Regions from separate parts of the Microbacterium sp. XT11 genome, predicted to be linked through region 3. Evidence: predicted binding sites of a transcription regulator. Region 3 holds the regulator's gene; each other region holds the start of a gene.
The links. The regulator LexA, encoded in region 3, represses DNA repair genes until DNA is damaged. The targets are predictions, from matches to a motif close to TCGAACANNTGTTCGA.

Region 1 (6,904 bases), 1.6 Mb from region 3:
CATCCGTTCCACGCCTACGCGGCGGGCGAGCAGTCACTCGCGTCAGGAGCGCGCAAGCACCTGGTAGGCGAGCGCGGCGTCGACAAGGGCGCGGTGAGCTTCTGCGGGTACTGGAAGCTCGGTGCCGCCTCACCGGCGTCGAAGACCGCACGTGAGGCCGCCGGCGAGAAGGCGGCCTGAGCCGGAGCACGGAGTTCGCGCCCCGCGCGCGGTCACTCCCGGGAGCTCGGGATGAGGTGCCGATGGATGGCCGCGGCGAGCGCCTCGTCACGGTTGCGCGCGCCCAGCTTGCGATACACGCTGCGCAGCTGGGACTTCACCGTGTTGGCCGAGACATAGAGCTCGGCGGCGATGTCGTTCACCGAGCCCGAGCGTGCGAGCGCTCGCAGCACGGCCAGTTCCCGCGGTGTGAGCGCTGGCCGGTCGCCTGATTCGATGACGGAAGGGCCTGTGATCGAATCTGCGACGTCGTCGGCTCCCTCACGCCGCAGGGTGGCGAGGAGCGCCCGCAGGTCGGCATCCGGGATGAGCCGCAGAGCGAGGCGCTGGCCGGATGCGCGCAGCACGGAGACCAGCTGTCCGATCACCGCCTGAGTACGGCCGTGGCCGCGGCCGTCGCCGGGAGCAGCGACAGGAGCAGCGCCGACACGACGGTCGTGACACCTGCGCCCATCCTCCACCGCGATGACCCGAGCAGAGCCCGGCCGCCGGCTGCGCGTGTTCTCCACGGCATCCGCAACCGTTTCATGAGTTCCCCTCCCACACGGTCGGACTGATGCAGTCCGGAACCATTCCTAGGCGAACCTGGGAGCCCGGTGGGAGGATTTCACCCTCGCTTCACTCTCGCGCGCAGCCGCCCTCGCGCGGAGTCGCCCTCGTGCACAGTCGCCCTCGTGGCGGAGCGGGCGGGCCGAGCGCGGAGCCCGACGCGGGAGTGCGCGTGCGGACACGACGAAGGCCCCGGATGCCGGCATCCGGGGCCTTCCTCAGGAGACGTCAGCGCTTGCCGGCGATCTGGCGGCTCACGATGTCGCGCATGATCTCGTTCGTGCCGCCGTAGATGCGGTGCACACGCGCGTCGAGGAACGCCCTGGCGATCGGGTACTCGGTGATGTACCCGTAGCCGCCGTGCAGCTGCACGCCGATGTCGAGCACCTCCCACTCGCGTTCGGTCGCCCAGAACTTGACCTTCGCGGCCTCTTCGGCCGAGAGCTTGCCGTCTTTGTAGGCGAGCAGGGCACGGTCGATGTACGCCCACAGCGCGTCGACCGTCGCCGCCATGTCGGCGATCTTGAAACGCGTGTTCTGGAAGTCGATGATCCGCTCGCCGAAGGCCTCGCGGTCCTTCGTATAGGCGACGGTCCAGTCCAGCGCAGCCTGCGCGGCGGCGGCACCGGCGACGCCGATCGAGAGGCGCTCGAGCGGCAGGTTCATCATGAGCTGGATGAACCCCATGCCCTCCTTGCCGCCGATGAGGTTCTCCTCGGGCACGAACACGTCGCTGAACGAGAGCTCGGCGGTGTCGTGGCCGTGGAAGCCCATCTTGTGCAGCTTCTTGCCGTGGTCGAAGCCCTCCATGCCGTTCTCGATGAGCACGAGGCTGAACGCGTCGGGGCGGTTCCCCTCCCCGGTCTTGACGAAGGTGACGACGAGGTCGGCCGTCGCACCCGACGAGATGAACGTCTTCGCCCCGTTGACGAGGTAGCCGCCGTCGACCTTCTTCGCCGTGGTCTTGATCCCCCGCAGGTCGCTTCCGGCCCCCGGCTCCGTCATGGCGAGAGCCCCGATGACCTCGCCCGTCGCCATGCGGGGCAGCCACTTCTCCTTCTGCTCCTGCGTGCCCATGTGCACGAGGTACGGCACGGCGAGGTCGTCTTGGATGCCGAAGGCTCCGGCGAGCGAGCCGGCGCCCGCCGCGATGACCTCTTCGTTCACGATGGCGCGGAAGCGGTAGTCCTGCAGCATCCCCGCCCCGCCGAACTCCTCGGGAACCGAGAGGCCGATGATGCCGGCCTCACCGGCGGCGAGCATGGTGGCGCGGTCGACCTCTCCGTCGGCGTTCCACTTCTCGATCGCGTCGTTGGTCACGTGGCGCTTCACGAAGTCCTTGACGAGGTCGCGGAATGCCTCGTGATCCTCGTCGTAGATGTCGCGTTCCATGGCGTCCTCCTGAACGTGTTGCGGCGTTGCTCCGGCGATTCTAAGCGGGAATCACGCGGATCCGACAGAGCATTGTGAGAATGCATCCCACAATGCGTGACACTCGGTCTCGCGGTTTGTCGGATGCCTCAACGGCGGGCTCAGTGCAGATAGTCGGGCGCCGCGGGAAGACCGAAGAACTCCTCGAGCGTGTGGAATCCGCCGTGATGGTAGGCGGCCGCGAGCTCCGGCCCGATGTAGCGGACGTGCCATGGCTCGGGCTTGTAGCCGGTCACGCCCGTGGCTCCGGCTTCATATCTCACGATGAATCCGTACTCCCAGGCGTGCTCGGCGACCCAGGCGCCCTGAGCTGTCGCACCGAACGCGTCGATCCCACCGCAGGGCGCGCAGGCGACGAGGTCGAGAGCGAGCCCCGTCTGATGCTCGCTGTGCCCCGCACGGGCGGATGCCGCATCCGCGTTCGCCTGCCCCTCCGACCGGACGTGGCCGGCATACGTGCGCACTTGCAGGTCGTACGAGCGGTACCCGTTGTTCGCGCCGATCTGCCCCACACCGTCGGCGGCTGCCGCTGCCGCCATCGCCCCGAGGGCCGCCGCGACATCGGCGCGGGCCTGCCCGGAACCCGTCGTGACCCGGACCGGGGCGGGCGCGAGCGACTGCGGTGCGAAGTCGACGGGGTTCAGCGGTCGCGCCTTGTTCACGACGACCCACACGTGCGAGGGGTCGTCGAGGGCGATGCAGGGCGCGTTGCCGGCGGCCACGGCCGCACGGAAGCTCTCGGCGCCGCCGAACGCCGCGATCGTCGCCGCATCGTCGGCTGCCGCGATCGCATCGCGCACGACCTGCTCTGCACAGGGATCGGCCGCCGTGGTCGCAGCCACGTCGACCGGCGGCACGGCCTGCACGACGCGGGGTTCGGGCGGGACACGGGCATCGGCGGGTGCGCTCGGCAGGCTCACGAGCGACATCAGCACGCCGATCGCCGTCACGGCGAGGCCGATCGGCAGTGCCGGGCCGCGCAACGGCGAGCGCGGCGGGGCATGCTGGGGCTGCCGCGCGAGGTTCATGGGTCCATTGTCGCTTAACGCCCGGTGCCCTCCGGGATACAATTCGAACATATCGCCGAGCATCCGATTGACTGATCGTCGTCTCTATGTTCGAATGGACGCATGCGGTGGCAAGGTCAGAAGCTCGGTGACGTCGACGACGCTGCGCTGCCCGGGCTCGAAGACCGCCGCGGCGTGCTGCGCACCGTGACCACGCCGGAGTTCGCCGGCATGACCTTCCACGAGGTGCTGTCGAAGTCCGCATTGAACAAGGTGCCCGGCGCCTCCCGCATGCCCTTCGGGTGGACCATCAACCCCTACCGCGGTTGCAGCCACGCCTGCGTGTACTGTTTCGCGCGCGGAACGCACGAGTACCTCGACCTCGACGGAGGGGCCGACTTCGACTCGCAGATCGTCGTGAAGGTGAACGTCGTCGAGGTGCTGCAGAGGGAGCTCCGTCGCGGCAGCTGGGAGCACGAGACCGTCGCGCTCGGCACCAACACCGATCCGTATCAGCGCGCTGAAGGCCGCTACAAGCTCATGCCGGGCATCATCGAGGCGCTTGCGGCATCCGGCACGCCCCTGTCCATCCTCACCAAGGGCACGCTCATCCGACGGGACATCCCGCTGCTCGTGAAGGCGGCGCACCGCGTCTCCGTCGACGTGCAGATGTCGATCGCCATGTACGACGACGAGCTGCAGAAGGCCATCGAACCGGGCGCACCCACTACTCAGGCTCGCCTCGACACTGTGCGGGCGCTGGCGGATGCAGGCTTCCCCGTCACCGTTTTCCTCATGCCGATCCTTCCGCACATGACCGACTCCGTCGAGGCGATCACCAGCGCCCTCGCCCGCATCAAAGACGCCGGAGCGTCACGCGTGATCTACGGCGCACTGCACCTCCGCCCTGGCGTGAAGCCGTGGTTCATGAACTGGCTCGCCGGGGCACGTCCCGACCTCGTGTCGTCGTACCGCGGCCTCTATCCTGGCGTGACCGTCGAGGCGCCGAAGGCGTACAGGCAGTGGCTCGCCCGGCGCGTGCGTCCGCTCATCCGGCTGCACGGTCTCGACGGACGCCACGAAGACGACTACCCCGTGCGTGGCATCCGTCCGGCGACGCCCTCCGCGACACCCGGCTCGACGTCACTCGCACAGCCGACCCTGTTCTGACGCGCCCCGCAGGGCCCGCCTCCGTCGCCTGCGTCCGTTCCCCGGGCCCGTCTCCGTTCCCGCGCCCGCGCGCCCGTCCCCCGCCGACGTCCGTGCTCGCACCGGCGTCCGTGCTCGCACCGGCGTCCGCCCCGTGCCGACGTCCGTGCCGTCGCGCACCCTCCGCTCAGGTATGAGTTGTGGTCGGAGAATCGCCTGATTTCCGACCACAACTCATACCTGAGCGAGGTGGCGTCAGCCGGGGCCGGGGCCGGGTCAGGAGGTGAGGTCGGCGGCGGACGGCATCCGGCCCGCGATCTCCTCGATCACGTCATCGCCAGGGCGTGCGACCTCGAACGGCGCATCGATCTCGGCGCGGTCGAGCAGCTCGCCCATGCGCCGCTGACGCTGCCGCGTGATCAACGTCACCACGCGCCCCGCACGCCCGGCACGACCGGTGCGCCCGGCACGGTGCAGGTACGTCTTGTACTCGTCCGGAGCATCCGCCTGCACCACCAGATCGATGTCATCGACATGGATGCCGCGGGCTGCGACATCCGTCGCGACCAGCACGTCGACGCGACCCGAGGTCAGGCGCTGCAGGTTGCGCGTGCGCTTGGCCTGGTTGAGGTCGCCGTGCAGCGACACAGCGGGGATGCCGGCGTCGTCGAACTGCTCGGCGAGCATCTCGGCATACGCACGGGTGCGCGCGAACACGAGCGTCTTGCCCTCGCGATCCACCAGCGACGTGAGGATCTCGGCCTTGTCACGGTGCTCGATCACGAGCACCCGGTGCTCGATCGTGCTCGTCTCCTGCGTCTCGCCGGCGACCTCGTACACCGCGGGGTCCACGAGGAACTCGTCGACGAGCGCAGCCACCTCACGGTCGAGCGTCGCCGAGAACAGCAGCTTCTGGCTCCCGTCGGCCGTGCGGCGGAGGATGCGCTGCACCGGCTCGACGAACCCGAGCTCGCACATGTGGTCGGCCTCGTCGAGCACCGCGATGCGGGTGTCGGAGAGGTCGAGCTTGCCCTGGTTCACGAGATCCTCGATGCGGCCGGGCGTGCCGATGACGATGTCGACGCCCTTCTTCAGCGCACCGACCTGGCGCCCCTGCGGGACGCCGCCGTAGATCTGCGTGGTGAACAGTCCGACGCTGCGGGCGATCGGCTGGATCGTGCGGTCGATCTGCAGCGCGAGCTCACGCGTCGGCGCCAGGATGATCGCCCGCGGCGACCGCCCGAACTCGCGACGCTTGCCCGCCTGGGACTTCAGCACGCTCTCGACGAGCGGAGCGCCGAACGCGATGGTCTTTCCCGAGCCGGTACGTCCACGCGCCAGCACGTCGCGCCCCTCGAGCACCGCAGGGATGCTGGCCGCCTGGATCGGGAACGGCGTCTCGGCGCCCATGTTCTTCAGCGTCTCGGTGATGTTGGAGCCGAGACCGAGGTCGGCGAAGGTCACATTCTCGACCTCGACGGCCTGCACGGCCTGGGCCTCGAGCCGCTCGTGCACGACGTCGCCGGTCGGCGCGAACGCAGGAGTGCCGTTCCAGTTGTCACGGCTCGGGCGGGCCTCGCGACGGTCGCCACGGCCGGATGCCGCACGGTCGGCGTAACGGGGACGGTCGAACTGCTGCCCGCCGCGCTCGTCGCGGCCACCGCGCTGCGGGCGTCCGCCGAAGGTGCGGTCGTCACGACGCGGACGGTCGTCGCGCGCGAAACGCGGACGATCGGATGCCGGGCGCTCGCCGAAGCCACGCTCGCCGCGACCCCCGCGGTCGTCGAAGCGTCGTCCGGCAGCGGGGCGCTCGCCGTACCGGGGCCGCTCGTCGGCGCGCCCCTGGTCGTCGCGGCGGTGCGGGGCTTCACGGCGGCCCGACTCCGCGCGGTTGCGGATGTTGCGCGCCTCGCCGCGACCCGCTCGCTCCTGCTCGGTCCAGCGGCGCTTCGGCGCACCCGACTCCGGCTCGGTCCAGCGGCGCTTCGGCGCACCCGACTCCGGCTCGGGCCGGTACCCGCGGTGGCCGGGGCTCCGGCTGCCCGGCCGACGGTCGTAGCCGGCCGACGCGGTGCGGCGGTCTGCGGCATCCGTCCGTCCGCCGCGCTCGTCACGGCCGCCGTCGCGCGACGGACGCGCGCCGGCGCCGTGGTGCCGGTCGTGGAAGGAGGTCTTCTTCGCGCCGTAGCGCGGCTCGAAGTTCGCTGCGGGGCGTCCGCCGCGGGGCTTCTTGTTCTTGGGCATCGTGTGTCCTTCTGAGTTCTCGCACGAGAACAGCGCCACGCGCACGCGCGAGCACCCAGCGCCTGCGCGCGGGTCCGGACTGTCAGCGGCCGGGGCCATTCATGTGATGGTTGATTCGCGTCGATCGACGCTCACCATCGGCCCCTGGACTCACACTTCACACACTGAAAAACGTCCGCGACCTGCGCGGGTGTCCGAAGCCGACCGAACGAGTCTACCGGCCCATGCTGGGAGAGCACCCGGCGACGGCATCCGCTGACCCGCGCGGGCGTCGCGCCGTACGATTGCGGGGTGAACACCGCATC
Region 2 (6,904 bases), 830 kb from region 3:
ACCGCGCACGACTCGGCTTGCGCCCGGTCCCACGCGTCGCCTCCGCGCGTGCGGCGGATGCGCAGCGGCGCTCCCGTCGGATCGTCGGCGAGCAGGTGGAACGGAGCGGCGTGGGTGATGGTCACGGTGACGGCGTCACCGGGGCGCGGGATCTCGGAACCCGGGGTCACCTCGAAGTGCACGAGGCGATTGTCTTGAGCACGACCGGTGAGCCGGTGGGTCTCGGCATCCTTCTTGCCCTCTCCGACGGAGACGAGGACCTCGACCTCGCGGCCGACCTGCTTCTGATTCTCCTCGAGGGAGATGCGCTCCTGGAGGGCGATCAGACGGTCGTAGCGCTCCTGGACGACCTCCTTGGGGATCTGGTCCTCCATGGCGGCCGCAGGCGTACCCTCGCGGATCGAGTACTGGAACGTGAACGCACCGGAGAAGCGCGCCTGTTCGACGACGCGCAGCGTGTCTTCGAAGTCCTCGTCAGTCTCACCGGGGAAACCGACGATGATGTCGGTGGTGATCGCGGCGTGCGGGATGCGCTCGCGCACCCGGTCGAGGATGCCGAGGAACCGCTCGCTGCGGTAGGAACGGCGCATCGCGCGGAGGATGCGGTCGCTACCCGACTGGAGGGGCATGTGCAGCTGCGGCATGACACTGGGCGTCTCCGCCATCGCATCGATGACGTCGTCGGTGAAGGCCGCAGGATGTGGGCTGGTGAAGCGGATCCGCTCGAGACCCTCGATCTCGCCCGCAGCGCGGAGGAGCTTGCCGAACGCCTGGCGGTCGCCGAACTCCACACCGTACGAATTCACGTTCTGGCCCAGGAGCGTGATCTCGATGGCGCCGTCTTCGACCAGCAGCCGGATCTCGTTGAGAATGTCACCGGGTCGACGGTCCTTCTCCTTGCCGCGCAGACTCGGCACGATGCAGAAGGTGCAGGTGTTGTTGCAGCCGACCGAGATCGACACCCAGCCGCTGTGCGCAGAGTCCCGTTTCGTCGGAAGCGTGGACGGGAACACCTCGAGCGATTCGAGGATCTCGAGCTCGGCCTCGCCGTTGTGCCGTGCGCGCTCGAGGAGGCCCGGAAGCGAGCCCATGTTGTGGGTGCCGAACACGACGTCGACCCAAGGAGCCTTGTCGAGGACGGCCTGCTTGTCCATCTGGGCGAGGCATCCACCGACGGCGATCTGCATGCCCTCCTTGCGACGCTTCACGGCCGCCAGATGCCCGAGCGTGCCGTAGAGCTTGCCTGCCGCGTTGTCGCGCACCGCGCAGGTGTTGATGATGACGACATCAGCCTCATCTCCGGCGGCAGCCCGCACGTAGCCCGCGCTCTCGAGCGAACCGGCCAATCGCTCAGAGTCGTGGACGTTCATCTGGCACCCGAAGGTGCGGACCTCATAAGACCGCCGACGGCCGTCGGCATCGATCGCCGCCGATGACGCACGGATGATCGTCGGCTCACTGCGCGGGATAGTCATGATCCCTCCATTCTACGAGCGTCCGTGACGAACGCGGATGCGCGGACGAGCCCTCTACGGGCCGGCTCATTCCGAGTCCACGAACCTCACGCGCGAAGCAGGCCGGTGGGAGCTCTCCGCAAGGGCCGTCGTGGCGGCCGACATCGCCTGCGGGCCGCTGTATCCGCGTCGCGCGAGCTGCCCGAGCAGTCGCCGCAGAGCCGTATCGCGGTCGAGGCCGGACATCGTTCTCGCCTTCGAGCGGGCGAACTCGAGGGCGCGTTCGGCGTCGTCATCGGGGAGCCCGGCAAGTGCCTGATCGATGACGTCACGCGGGATGCCCCTCTGCGACAGCGCGCGGGCGAGTGCGATGCGTCCCTGCCCCTTGCGTTCGGCGCCCGTCGTGACGATGTGCCATGCGAGGGTCGCGTCGTCGAGGTATCCCCGGCGCGAGAAGTCGTCGATGACATCATCGATCTGCGCGGCAGTGAGTCGCTCGCCATCCATCTCGACGCCGCGCAGCACCGTGCGAGCCTCGGCGACGGACAGCGACTTCGAACGCAGCTTGCGTACGAGCACCTCCTCGCCGGTGCGGCGCATCGCCTCGGAGTCGACGACGGGCGCGGTGACGCCTCCGGTGTTCACCGCTCGTAGCCGGCGGGTGCTGGGGGTGCCTCTTCCGCGACTGGGGTGGCCGGCGGTCTGGTCGCTCTCCATCGGGGAATCGTCGGTCGTCGCGTCATCCCACGTCGACCGCCAGAGTCCGGCATCCCCTGTGCGTCGTGGCACGATGCGCGCGGCCTCGGCCGCGGGATCTGCGGCAGCACCGGCCGCGGGATCTGCGGCAGCGCCGGCACGGGAGCCGCCGGTGGTGGCGGTCGACGCACCGCGAGGGGTGCGTCGACCGCCGCCGAACAACGGGATCACCGGCGCGACGTGGTCGCGATCGTTCGCATCAGCCATTGCCCGGCCTCACCCCCGTGCCGAGCAGCACATGCTGCTCACGTCGCGCCGAACCATCAGGCTGGACGCCTCTCCGCGAGCTCATCCGCGGGCGCCGCGGCCGCCGGAGCGGCGCCGATGCCGAGCTTCTGCTTGATCTGCGTCTCGATGGCCAGCGCGATGTCGGGATTGTTGAGAAGGAACGTCCGCGCGTTCTCCTTGCCCTGACCCAGCTGATCGCCGTCGTAGGTGTACCAGGAGCCGGACTTCTTCACGATGCCGTGCTCCACACCGAAATCGATCAGGCTGCCCTCTCGCGAGATGCCGATTCCGTAGAGGATGTCGAACTCGGCCTGCTTGAAGGGCGGCGCCATCTTGTTCTTGACCACCTTCACGCGAGTGCGGTTGCCGACAGCCTCCGCGCCGTCCTTCAGCGTCTCGATGCGGCGGATGTCGAGACGAACCGAGGCGTAGAACTTCAGCGCCTTACCACCGGCGGTGGTTTCGGGAGAGCCGAAGAACACACCGATCTTCTCGCGCAGCTGGTTGATGAAGATCGCAGTGGTCTTCGTCTGGTTGAGTCCACCGGTGAGCTTGCGCAGCGCCTGAGACATCAGTCGCGCCTGAAGACCGACGTGGGAGTCGCCCATCTCGCCCTTGATCTCCGCCTCCGGGACGAGGGCGGCGACCGAGTCGATGACCACGAGATCGATCGCACCGGAGCGGATCAGCATGTCGGCGATTTCGAGCGCTTGCTCGCCTGTGTCGGGCTGCGATACCAGGAGCTGGTCGATGTCGACGCCCAGCTTCGCGGCGTAGTCGGGATCGAGAGCGTGCTCGGCGTCGACGAACGCGGCGATGCCGCCGGCCCGCTGGACGTTGGCGATGGCATGAAGGGTCAGCGTGGTCTTACCCGATGACTCCGGACCGTAGATCTCGATGATGCGTCCGCGTGGCAGACCTCCGATTCCCAGCGCGACGTCGAGCGCGATGGACCCCGTGGGAATGACCTCGACAGGAGCGCGCTCGTCGCTGCCCAGTCGCATGATGGAGCCCTTGCCGAACTGTCGTTCGATCTGGGCGAGTGCGGAATCCAGTGCCTTGTCGCGGTCGTCTGGAGATGGCATGACGTGCTCCTTCGAGAGTTGATTCTGCCGCCTGTAGGCTGTCGCGGTCCTCCCGGTTGGGCGGAACTCTCCGACAAGGCGTATGGCTCTTCGGCCTGTTCTTCACCGTACGGGGGGCTACGGACATTCGTCTTCGCGTACCCACGAGCGGTGGAGAACGGGTTCTCAGAACCACTTGTGCAGAAGACTACGCCGCTTCGAACAGATCTTCGAGAAGCACGGACACGGCGTGTCGAATCTCTCGGAACCGGCGCTCAACGCCGACGCGGCTCCAGTCGACCGACGCCGTGGCGCCGCTCGAGCGGAACATCGGTCTCGGCGCACAGCGCGAGCCAGATCTCGCGCGGCGGGACGCCGGCGTCGAGAGCCTCAGCCGCCGTCGTTCCGATCGCAGAGAGCACGAGATCATCGACGAGCGATGCAGCGCGTCCTTGGAACTCCGCCTCGACCGCGCGAAGGAACTCGCTTCGCCGCATGCTCTGAAGACGTTCCGGTCGATCAGTGCAGCGAGAGCTGCGGCTCGACCGATGCCACGAGGTCGTCTGGGACGACGTCGGGGAACACCTGCAGGCCCTCGAGCACCGAGATCCGGTCGCCGACCTCGCGCATGATGGTGGAGATCGGTACATCGAGCGCGTCAGCCACGGAAGCAAGGATCTCGCTCGACGCTTCCTTCTGGCCGCGCTCCACCTCGCTGAGATAACCGAGAGCCACGGACGCCTTGCTCGCCACCTGGCGGAGCGTGCGGCCCTTCTGCAGACGGAAGTCCCTCAGCACATCGCCGATTTCCTGTCGTACAAGAATCATCGGGACCTCCTCCCCGTTAGCCCTTTCAGGGTCTCCCCCGATGGGATGGCCAGTTTAGTACTACCAGCGGTCAAAAAATCTACCCTTGCACTCTGTGCTTTCGATGTGAGCACGTTTATGACAACGGAGTCGACCGGCGCGCTATTCCCCGATCGCGCCGAGGAGCGCGTCGACGGCTGCATCCACGGTCTGCCGCCGGATCTCCTCCCGCGTCCCTGCGAGGATCAGAGAGGTCACCGTCGTCGACTCCGGCGTGACGACGCCGATGTGAACGGTGCCCACAGGCTGGCCGTCCGGCGATGTGGGTCCGGCGATCCCTGTCGTGGAGACTCCGACGTCGGCCGGTCGTCCGTCGACCGCGACAGCCGCACGCACACCTGCCGCCATCTGTCGCGCGACCTCGGGATGGACGGCGCCGAACTCCGCGAGGAGCTCACCATCGACGCCGAGGAGCGTGTGCTTCACGGGAGTCGCGTACGCCACGACAGCCCCGAGCAGCGTCGCCGAGGCTCCGGGGACCGACACGACGGCCGCACTCAGAGCGCCGCCTGTGAGCGACTCGGCCACCCCCAGGGTCCACCCTCGATCGCCGAGCACGGATACGGCCCTCGACGCGCCGTTCATGAGCCCGAGCGCGCGCCGCGCACCTGCGCGACGATGTAGTCGATGCCGCTGGCGACGGTGAGGACCAGCACGACCACCATGAGGACAGCCGTCACGAGGGTCCACGCAGGAATGCCGATGAACGTGTGAAGTGGAAGCAACGCCCACCCGAGCGCGACGCCCTGCACGGCCGTCTTCAGCTTCCCCATCCACGCAGCCGCAACCACGTGCTCACGCGAGATCATGAGCCGATGGATCGTGATCCCCCACTCGCGCACGAGGATGATCACGACGATCCACCAGTTCACCTCCGCGAGGATCGCCAGCCCCAGGAACCCGGCACCGGTGAGCAGCTTGTCGGCGATCGGGTCCCACAGCTTCCCGAAGTCGCTCACGATGTCGTACCTGCGTGCGAGGTATCCGTCGACCCAGTCAGTGGAGATCGCCACGATGAAGAGCACGCCGGCCGTCCAGCGCATGGTCGGATTCCCGAGTCCGTAGGTGCCGCCCAGCACGAGCAGCACGAAGAACACGACCGCGAGCGGGATCCGCGCAACCGTGATCGCATTGGGGAGCTGCCGCGGGATGGCCATCAGTCGCGTCCTGTCAGGCCCCAGGCGTCTTCATCGCCCTCCGCCTCGACCACGGGCAGCCCGTCGAACTGCGCCTCCACTGGATCGCGCTCGGGAGCTGCGGCGGCTCCGGGCGCCTGGCCGGTTGCAGGGGCGGGTGCGGCAGGCGCGGGAACATCCTCGCCGCGGAGCTTGGCGAGCACCTGAGGCAGCTGCTCCGGAGTGGCCAGCACGTCGCGGGCCTTCGATCCCTCGGACGGTCCGACGATCTCGCGGGACTCGAGCAGATCCATCAGACGCCCGGCCTTGGCGAACCCGACGCGCAGCTTGCGCTGGAGCATGGAGGTCGATCCGAACTGCGACGACACGATGAGCTCGGCCGCGGCGAGCAGCAGCTCGAGGTCGTCGCCGATGTCCTCGTCGACCTCCTTCTTCTTGCTCGGCTCCAGCGCCTCCTGCACGTCGGGACGGTACTCCGGACGCGCCTGACGGGTGACGTGCTTGACGACCGCGTCGATCTCCTTCTCGTCAACCCATGCGCCTTGCAGACGGAAGGGCTTCGACGAGCCCATCGGAGAGAACAGCGCGTCGCCCTGACCGATCAGCTTGTCGGCTCCGGGGCTGTCGAGGATCACGCGGCTGTCGGTGACGCTCGTCACCGCGAAGGCGAGGCGAGAGGGGACGTTGGCCTTGATGAGACCCGTGACGACGTCAACGCTCGGGCGCTGGGTCGCCAGCACGAGGTGGATGCCGGATGCGCGCGCGAGCTGGGTGATGCGCACGATCGAGTCCTCGACATCACGAGGTGCCACCATCATGAGGTCTGCGAGCTCGTCGACGACGACGAGGAGGTACGGATACGGCTTGAGCACCCGCTCGCTGCCCACCGGCACCTCCACCTCACCCGCACGGACGGCGCGGTTGAAGTCGTCGATGTGGCGGAAGCCGAACGACGCGAGGTCGTCGTAGCGCATGTCCATCTCCTTCACGACCCACTGCAGCGCCTCGGCGGCCTTCTTGGGGTTCGTGATGATGGGTGTGATCAGGTGCGGCACACCCGCGTAGCTGGTCAGCTCGACGCGCTTCGGGTCGATGAGCACCATGCGCACCTCGGAGGGGCGCGCTCGCATCAACAGGCTTGTGATCATCGAGTTCACGAAGCTCGACTTACCGGATCCGGTGGAGCCCGCCACGAGGAGGTGCGGCATCTTCGCGAGATTGGCCACGACGAAGTTGCCGCCGACATCCTTGCCGACGCCGATCGTCAGGGGGTGCGTGCTCTTCAGCGCAGCCTGGGAACGCAGCACGTCACCGAGAGCCACCGTCTCACGATCGGTGTTGGGGATCTCGATGCCGATGGCGCTCTTGCCGGGGATCGGTGAGAGGATGCGGACGTCGT
Region 3 (6,904 bases):
GCGACCGTGCGCCGCTCGAGATGACCAAGTGGTTCGACTCCAACTATCACTACCTGGTGCCCGAGATCGGCCCGGAGACGGTGTTCTCCCTCTCCAGCGACCGGCTGGTGCGCGAGGTCGCCGAGGCCGTCGCCGCCGGATTCGTCACGAGGCCGGTCGTCGTCGGTCCCGTGACGCTCCTCGCACTGTCGAAGGCCTCGGATGCCGCCCCCGACGGCTTCGATCCGCTGTCGCGCCTCGATGACGTGCTGCCGGTGTACACGCAGCTCCTCACGGCGCTGAAGGACGCGGGTGCCGAGTGGGTCCAGCTCGATGAGCCTGCGCTGGTGAGCGAGTCGCTGTCGGCGTCGACGGAACGCCTGGCGGATGCCGCGGCCCGCGCCCTGGCCGTCCTCGGCGGGGCGTCGTCTCGGCCCTCGATCCTCGTCGCTGCTCCGTACGCCGAGCTCGGCGCGGTGTTCCCGGTGCTCGCCGCGGCCCCGATCGAGGCGATCGCGGTCGATCTCGTGCGCGGTTCGGTGCCGGCAGCGGCCCCCGGCCTGGAGGGCAAGACGCTCGTAGGCGGAGTGATCGACGGGCACAACATCTGGCGCGGCGACCTGGCCGCAGCCTTCGAGCGCCTGCAGGAGCTCGCGGCCACGGGTGCCGGCGCCGTTTCAGCATCGACGTCGACGTCGCTCCTGCACGTGCCGCACGACGTGAGCGACGAGTCGGCGCTCGACGGGCGTCTGCGGTCGTGGCTGGCCTTCGCCGACCAGAAGGTGCAGCAGGTGGCTGTGCTGGCACGAGGCCTCGTGGAGGGCCGCGAGGCGATCGCGGCCGACCTCGACGCAGCATCCGCAGCCCTCGCCGACCGTCTCTCGGCACCGGGAGTGCGCGACGGGGCGGTCCGCGGCCGCGTGGTCGAGGAGGCCGACTTCTCGCGCGCGCCGTATGAGGAGCGCGAGCTCGCGCAGGACGCGCTGGGGCTCCCCGTGCTGCCGCTCACGACGATCGGCTCCTTCCCGCAGACCGGCGACATCCGCCGTGCGCGCGCCCGCTACCTCCGTGGTGAGATCCCCGCGGAGGACTACGAGGACTTCCTGCGCAGCGAGATCGCCCGCGTCGTCTCGCTGCAGGAGGACCTCGGCCTCGACGTTCTCGTGCACGGCGAGCCGGAGCGCAACGACATGGTGCAGTACTTCGCGGAGCACCTCGACGGCTTCGCGGTGACGGAGCACGGATGGGTCCAGTCGTACGGATCCAGGGCCACGCGCCCGTCGATCCTCTGGGGCGACGTCTCGCGGCCGGCCCCCATCACGGTCGGCTGGTCGACGTACGCGCAGTCGCTCACCGCCAAGCACCTGAAGGGGATGCTCACCGGACCCGTGACCATCCTCGCCTGGTCGTTCGTACGCGACGACCAGCCGCTGGGGGAGACGGCCAACCAGGTCGCGCTCGCCCTGCGCGACGAGATCGCCGACCTCGAGGCCGCTGGCATCGCCATCATCCAGGTCGATGAGCCGGCCCTGCGGGAGCTGCTCCCGTTGAAGAAGGCGGATCAGCCCGCCTACCTCCGCTGGTCGGTCGACTCCTTCCGTCTCGCGACCGGAGGGGCGGCGCCGGCCACCCAGGTGCACACGCACCTGTGCTACTCCGAGTTCGGCGTGGTCATCGACGCCATCCGCGCGCTCGATGCGGATGTGACGTCGATCGAGGCGGCGCGCAGTCGCATGGAGGTCGTCGCGGACATCGCCGCCTCCGGGTTCGACCACGGGATCGGACCCGGCGTATACGACATCCACTCGCCTCGGGTTCCGTCGGTCGAGGAGGTCGAGTCGCTGCTGCGCACCGCCGTCGACGAGATCCCGACGCGCCGGCTCTGGGTCAACCCCGACTGCGGCCTGAAGACCCGCGGATACGACGAGACGGTCGCCTCTCTGCAGCACATCGTGGAGGCGACGCGCCGAGTGCGGGAGGACGTCGGCGTCGCGGTTTGAGCGAGGGTCGAGACCCCGCATGACGCCGAGACCCCCGACCGGACACGTGTCCAGGCGGGGGTCTCGGCCGTGATGACGGGTCCCGGCGGATGGCGGATGCCGGAATGCCGCGGGCGTCGCGGATGCCGCGCGTCGCGGGTGCCGCGCGTCGCGGGTGCCGCGCGTCGCGGGTGCCGCGCGTCGCGGGTGGCCGGTGTCAGACGGCGCGGAGCACGGCGACGACCTTGCCGAGCACGACGGCCTCGTCGCCGAGGATCGGCTCGAACGCCGAGTTGCGCGGGAGCAGCCACGTGTGACCGTCGCGGCGCCGGAACGTCTTGACCGTGGCCTCGCCGTCGAGCATCGCGGCGACGATCTCGCCGTTCTCCGCGTCATGCTGCGCGCGCACGACGACCCAGTCTCCGTCGCAGATGGCGGCGTCGATCATGGAGTCCCCCGACACCTTGAGCATGAAGAGCTCGCCCTTGCCCACCAGCTGCCGGGGGAGCGGGAAGATCTCCTCGACCTGCTGGTCGGCGGTGATCGGCACGCCGGCGGCGATGCGGCCGACGAGCGGGACGAGGGCGGCGTCGCCGACCGGCGTGGCGACCTCGGCCGGGTTCTCGCCGCTCGTGCCGGGGAGGTCGATGAGCACCTCCATGGCGCGCGTCTTGCCGGGGTCACGGCGCAGGTATCCGCTCAGTTCGAGCTGCCCGAGCTGGTGCGTCACGCTGGACAGCGACTTCAGCCCGACGGCGTCGCCGATCTCGCGCATGCTCGGCGGGTAGCCGTAACGGCTGATCGACGTCTGGATGACCTCGAGGATGGCCATCTGCTTGGGGCTCAGGCTCTTGCGGCGACGGGTGCGCGGCGCCTCGGTCTCGGGGGCGGAGTTCTCGCTCATCGTGCTCCTTCACTAGGCGGATCCGGCGTCGCCGTTCGAATGTCGGTGGTCCGTGGTGGGGTGTCCGTATCGAAACCGTATCCGAGAAGGTCCACACTCTGGAAGATCTGTTCGAGCGTGTCGGAGGATTCGGTCGTCCGGTTTCGAAAAGACCTTGACAGATGTTCGAACTCGAAGATATCTTCGGAACGTAGCTTCGCATCCTCGGCTCCCGGCCGAGTCGCGGATGCGAACGCTACGCCAACCTTCGCCGCACGCGCAGCGCAAGCGGCACACGCAGAGGAGCAGGCAATGAGCAGCATCACCTTCAGCACCACGGCAGTCGTCCCGGCACGTCCCGCGACTCGGCTGCGGCTGACGGCGCGCGGTCGCCGGGTGCTTCTCTTCCTTGCGGCGCTCCCGCTGGCGCTCGGCATCGGGGTAGCGGCCATCAGCGGGGGGAGCGCACTGGCTTCGGGTCAGGGCGCAGACACCCCGGCGTCGTTCGAGACGGTGACGGTCATGCCCGGCGACACGCTGTGGTCGATCGCGGAGGAGGTCGCTCCGACCGCCGACCCGCGTGACGTCATCGGCGACATCACCCGCCTGAACATGCTCGACGGCGGTGCGATCCAGGTCGGCGACGAGATCGCGATCCCCGCCGAGTACTCGCGCTGACGTCGGGTTCCTGAGCAGCGCCGTGCGGCGCCGAGTGTCGAGAGGGTCGTCCGTGCAATGCGGCGTCACCTTCTGTGCACGCGCCCTAGCATTGAGGAGTGACTGTTTCTCTCGCTGACCTCCCGCTTCGCGATGACCTGCGCGGTCTCACGCCGTATGGCGCACCGCAGGCGCCGCTCCCGATCGCGCTCAACGTCAACGAGAACACCCATCCGGTTCCGGATGCCGTCGCGAGCGACATCCTCGACGACATCGCCGTGGCGATCCGTGATGTCAACCGGTACCCCGACCGGGAGTTCACGACCCTGCGGGAGGGCTTCGCCGAGTACCTCGGGCACGGGCTGACGGCCGAGCAGATCTGGGCGGGAAACGGATCGAACGAGGTGCTGCAGCACATCCTGCAGGCCTTCGGAGGACCTGGGCGCACCGCGTTCAGCTTCGCGCCGACCTATTCGATGTATCCGCTCATCTCACAGGGGACAGGGGCGCGCTGGGTGGCCGGCACGCGTGAGCCCGATTTCTCGATCGCGCCCGACGATGCTGCCGCCCAGGTCCGCGCCGCCGATCCCGATGTGATCCTGCTCTGCGCGCCGAACAATCCGACGGGCACCCCTCTTCCCCTCGAGGTGGTCGAGGCCGTTTACGAGGCTTCGCGCGGCGTCGTCGTGGTCGACGAGGCCTATCAGGAGTTCGCGCCCCGAGATGCGGCATCCGCTCTGACCCTGCTCGAGGGGCGTCCGCGCTTGGCCGTGTCGCGCACGATGAGCAAGGCCTTCGCCTTCGCGGGCGCGCGCGTCGGGTACCTCGCCGCCGATCCCGCCTTCATCGACGCACTGCGCCTCGTCCGCCTGCCGTATCACCTGAGCGCTCTCACACAGGCGGCGGCGATCGCGGCCCTGCGCAACTCCGACGTCATGCTCGCCATGGTCGACGAGATCGTCGAGCAGCGCGACCGGATCTCGGCCACCCTCGAGGCGCTGGGGTACACGCCGCACGAGTCCTGGTCGAACTTCGTCCTCTTCGGCGGCGTCGGCGACCCGCGCCGCACGTGGCAGGAGCTGTACGACCGCGGCGTCCTGATCCGCGACGTCGGCCTGCCCGGTCACCTGCGCGTCACGGCCGGCACCGAGGCGGAGACGACCGCGTTCCTCGAAGCGCTGGCCTCGATAGGATCGGCGTCATGAGCACCCCCGCCCAGCCGCGCACGGCGCGCCGCGTGCGCAGCACATCCGAGTCCACGGTCGAGCTCGAGCTGAACCTCGACGGCAGCGGCGCGAGCCGCATCGACACGTCGGTGCCGTTCTTCGACCACATGCTCACGGCGTTCGCCAAGCACTCGCTGACCGACCTCACGGTGCGGGCCTCGGGCGACACCGACATCGACGCGCACCACACGGTCGAGGACGTCTCGATCGTGCTCGGACAGGCGATCCGTGAGGCGCTCGGCGACAAGGCGGGCATCTCGCGCTACGGAGACGCGCTGGTGCCCCTCGACGAGGCTCTCGCTCAAGCCGTGGTCGACATCTCCGGCCGCCCCTACCTCGTGCACGACGGCGAGCCGGCCGGCTTCGAGTACCACCTCATCGGCGGCCACTTCACCGGTGCGCTCGTCCGGCACTCCTTCGAGGCCATCACGTTCAACGCGGGTCTCACGGTGCACGTGCGCGTGCTCGGAGGCAGGGATCCGCACCACATCGCCGAGGCCGAGTACAAGGCCTTCGCGCGCGCGTTCCGTCAGGCGAAGTCGCTGGATCCGCTCGTCGACGGCATCCCGTCGACCAAGGGAGCGCTGTGAGCGCCGCACCGAGGGTGGCCGTCTTCGACTACGAGTCCGGCAATGTGCACTCGGCGGTGAAGGCCCTCGTCGCAGCCGGGGCGGATGCCGTGCTCACGCGCGACCGCACCGAGGCGATCGAGGCCGACGGGCTCGTGGTCCCGGGCGTCGGCGCCTTCCAGGCCGTGCGGGACGCCCTGCACGCGCACGGAGGCGATGAGATCATCGACCGTCGGCTCGCGGGCGGGCGCAAGGTCCTCGGCATCTGCGTCGGCATGCAGGTGCTCTTCGAACGCGGCGTCGAGCGAGGCCACGACACCGAGGGACTGGGGGAATGGCCGGGCGCGGTCACCGCCCTCGAGGCCCCCGTGCTCCCGCACATGGGATGGAACACGGTCGACCCCGGCGCTGACAGCATCCTTTTCCGGGGCATCGAGCACGAGCGCTTCTACTTCGTGCACTCCTACGCCGCGCAGTCCTGGGAGCTCGACGTCATCCCGCCGTTCCCCCAGCCCGTGGTGACGTGGGCCACGTACGGGAGGCCGTTCTTGGCAGCGGTCGAGAACGGCCCTCTGTCGGCCACGCAATTCCACCCGGAGAAGTCCGGCGACGCCGGTATCCAGCTGCTGCGCAACTGGGTCTCCAGCCTGTGAACGGAGCCGCTGCGTCACGCATTTGAAGCCGCGTGATCGCGGGGGTACCCTCGTTTCTCGTGCCCGACTCCGGCGCTTCCCACCATCCAAGGACCTCATGAACGACTTCGCGCAGTCTCCAGCCCTCACCCTCCTTCCGGCCGTCGACGTGGCGGGCGGCAAGGCCGTGCGCCTCACCCAGGGCGAGGCCGGCAGCGAGACCAGCTACGGCGACCCGCTCGACGCTGCGGGGGAGTGGGTCGCGCAGGGCGCGCAGTGGATCCATCTCGTCGACCTCGACGCCGCGTTCGGACGTGGGAGCAACGCCCCGATCCTCCGCAAGGTGATCAAGCAGTTCAAGAACGTCAATGTCGAGCTCTCGGGCGGCATCCGCGATGACACGAGCCTGGAGGCCGCCCTCGAGAGCGGTGCGACGCGCATCAACCTCGGCACTGCCGCGCTGGAGAACCCCGAGTGGGCCGCCGACGTCATCGGGCGCTACGGCGAGGCCATCGCCGTCGGCCTCGACGTGCGCGGCACCACGCTCGCCGCACGCGGCTGGACGAAGGACGGCGGCGACCTGTGGGAGGTCCTCGACCGCCTGGAGGATGCCGGATGCAGCCGGTACGTCGTGACGGACGTCACGAAGGACGGCACGCTGCGCGGCCCGAACCTCGACCTCCTGCGCGAGATCACCTCGCGCACGCCGAAGCCCGTCGTCGCCTCCGGCGGCATCGCCAGCCTCGACGACATCGCCGCACTGCGTGAGCTGGTACCCCTGGGCGTCGAGGGCGCGATCGTCGGCAAGGCGCTCTACGCCGGCGCGTTCACGCTGGCAGAGGCTCTGGATGTCGCAGGAGACTGACGGTCACGGTCACTCCTGTGGACCCGGCGCGCACGATCATGCGCCGGCCGGCCATGGTGATTCGGCGGGCGTCCCGTGGGAGGGGCGCAGCTTCGAGCCGAACCCCCACGCGAG

Region 1: AB663_RS05940 (Rv2578c family radical SAM protein) is a predicted target of LexA. The motif match lies at 3,271-3,286, and genes of this name have one in related genera.
Region 2: recA (recombinase RecA) is a predicted target of LexA. The motif match lies at 3,721-3,736, and genes of this name have one in related genera.

The regions. Positions count from the first base shown of each region.
Region 1 covers NZ_CP013859.1:1,262,850-1,269,753, reverse strand. The annotation lists gene AB663_RS05960 (siderophore-interacting protein) at 1-180, shown strand, start outside; gene AB663_RS05955 (helix-turn-helix transcriptional regulator) at 213-587, opposite strand; gene AB663_RS05950 (acyl-CoA dehydrogenase family protein) at 997-2,160, opposite strand; gene AB663_RS05945 (M15 family metallopeptidase) at 2,301-3,227, opposite strand; gene AB663_RS05940 (Rv2578c family radical SAM protein) at 3,330-4,376, shown strand; gene AB663_RS05935 (DEAD/DEAH box helicase) at 4,632-6,599, opposite strand; gene AB663_RS05930 (aldose 1-epimerase family protein) at 6,891-6,904, shown strand, end outside.
Region 2 covers NZ_CP013859.1:2,330,442-2,337,345, reverse strand. The annotation lists gene miaB (tRNA (N6-isopentenyl adenosine(37)-C2)-methylthiotransferase MiaB) at 1-1,475, opposite strand, end outside; gene AB663_RS10795 (regulatory protein RecX) at 1,542-2,417, opposite strand; gene recA (recombinase RecA) at 2,474-3,523, opposite strand; gene AB663_RS10785 (DUF3046 domain-containing protein) at 3,778-3,999, opposite strand; gene AB663_RS10780 (helix-turn-helix domain-containing protein) at 4,022-4,330, opposite strand; gene AB663_RS10775 (CinA family protein) at 4,472-4,954, opposite strand; gene pgsA (CDP-diacylglycerol--glycerol-3-phosphate 3-phosphatidyltransferase) at 4,951-5,526, opposite strand; gene AB663_RS10765 (DNA translocase FtsK) at 5,526-6,904, opposite strand, start outside.
Region 3 covers NZ_CP013859.1:3,157,720-3,164,623, reverse strand. The annotation lists gene metE (5-methyltetrahydropteroyltriglutamate--homocysteine S-methyltransferase) at 1-1,979, shown strand, start outside; gene lexA (transcriptional repressor LexA) at 2,176-2,862, opposite strand; gene AB663_RS15065 (LysM peptidoglycan-binding domain-containing protein) at 3,154-3,519, shown strand; gene AB663_RS15060 (histidinol-phosphate transaminase) at 3,618-4,703, shown strand; gene hisB (imidazoleglycerol-phosphate dehydratase HisB) at 4,700-5,314, shown strand; gene hisH (imidazole glycerol phosphate synthase subunit HisH) at 5,311-5,946, shown strand; gene priA (bifunctional 1-(5-phosphoribosyl)-5-((5-phosphoribosylamino)methylideneamino)imidazole-4-carboxamide isomerase/phosphoribosylanthranilate isomerase PriA) at 6,044-6,790, shown strand; gene AB663_RS15040 (SseB family protein) at 6,774-6,904, shown strand, end outside.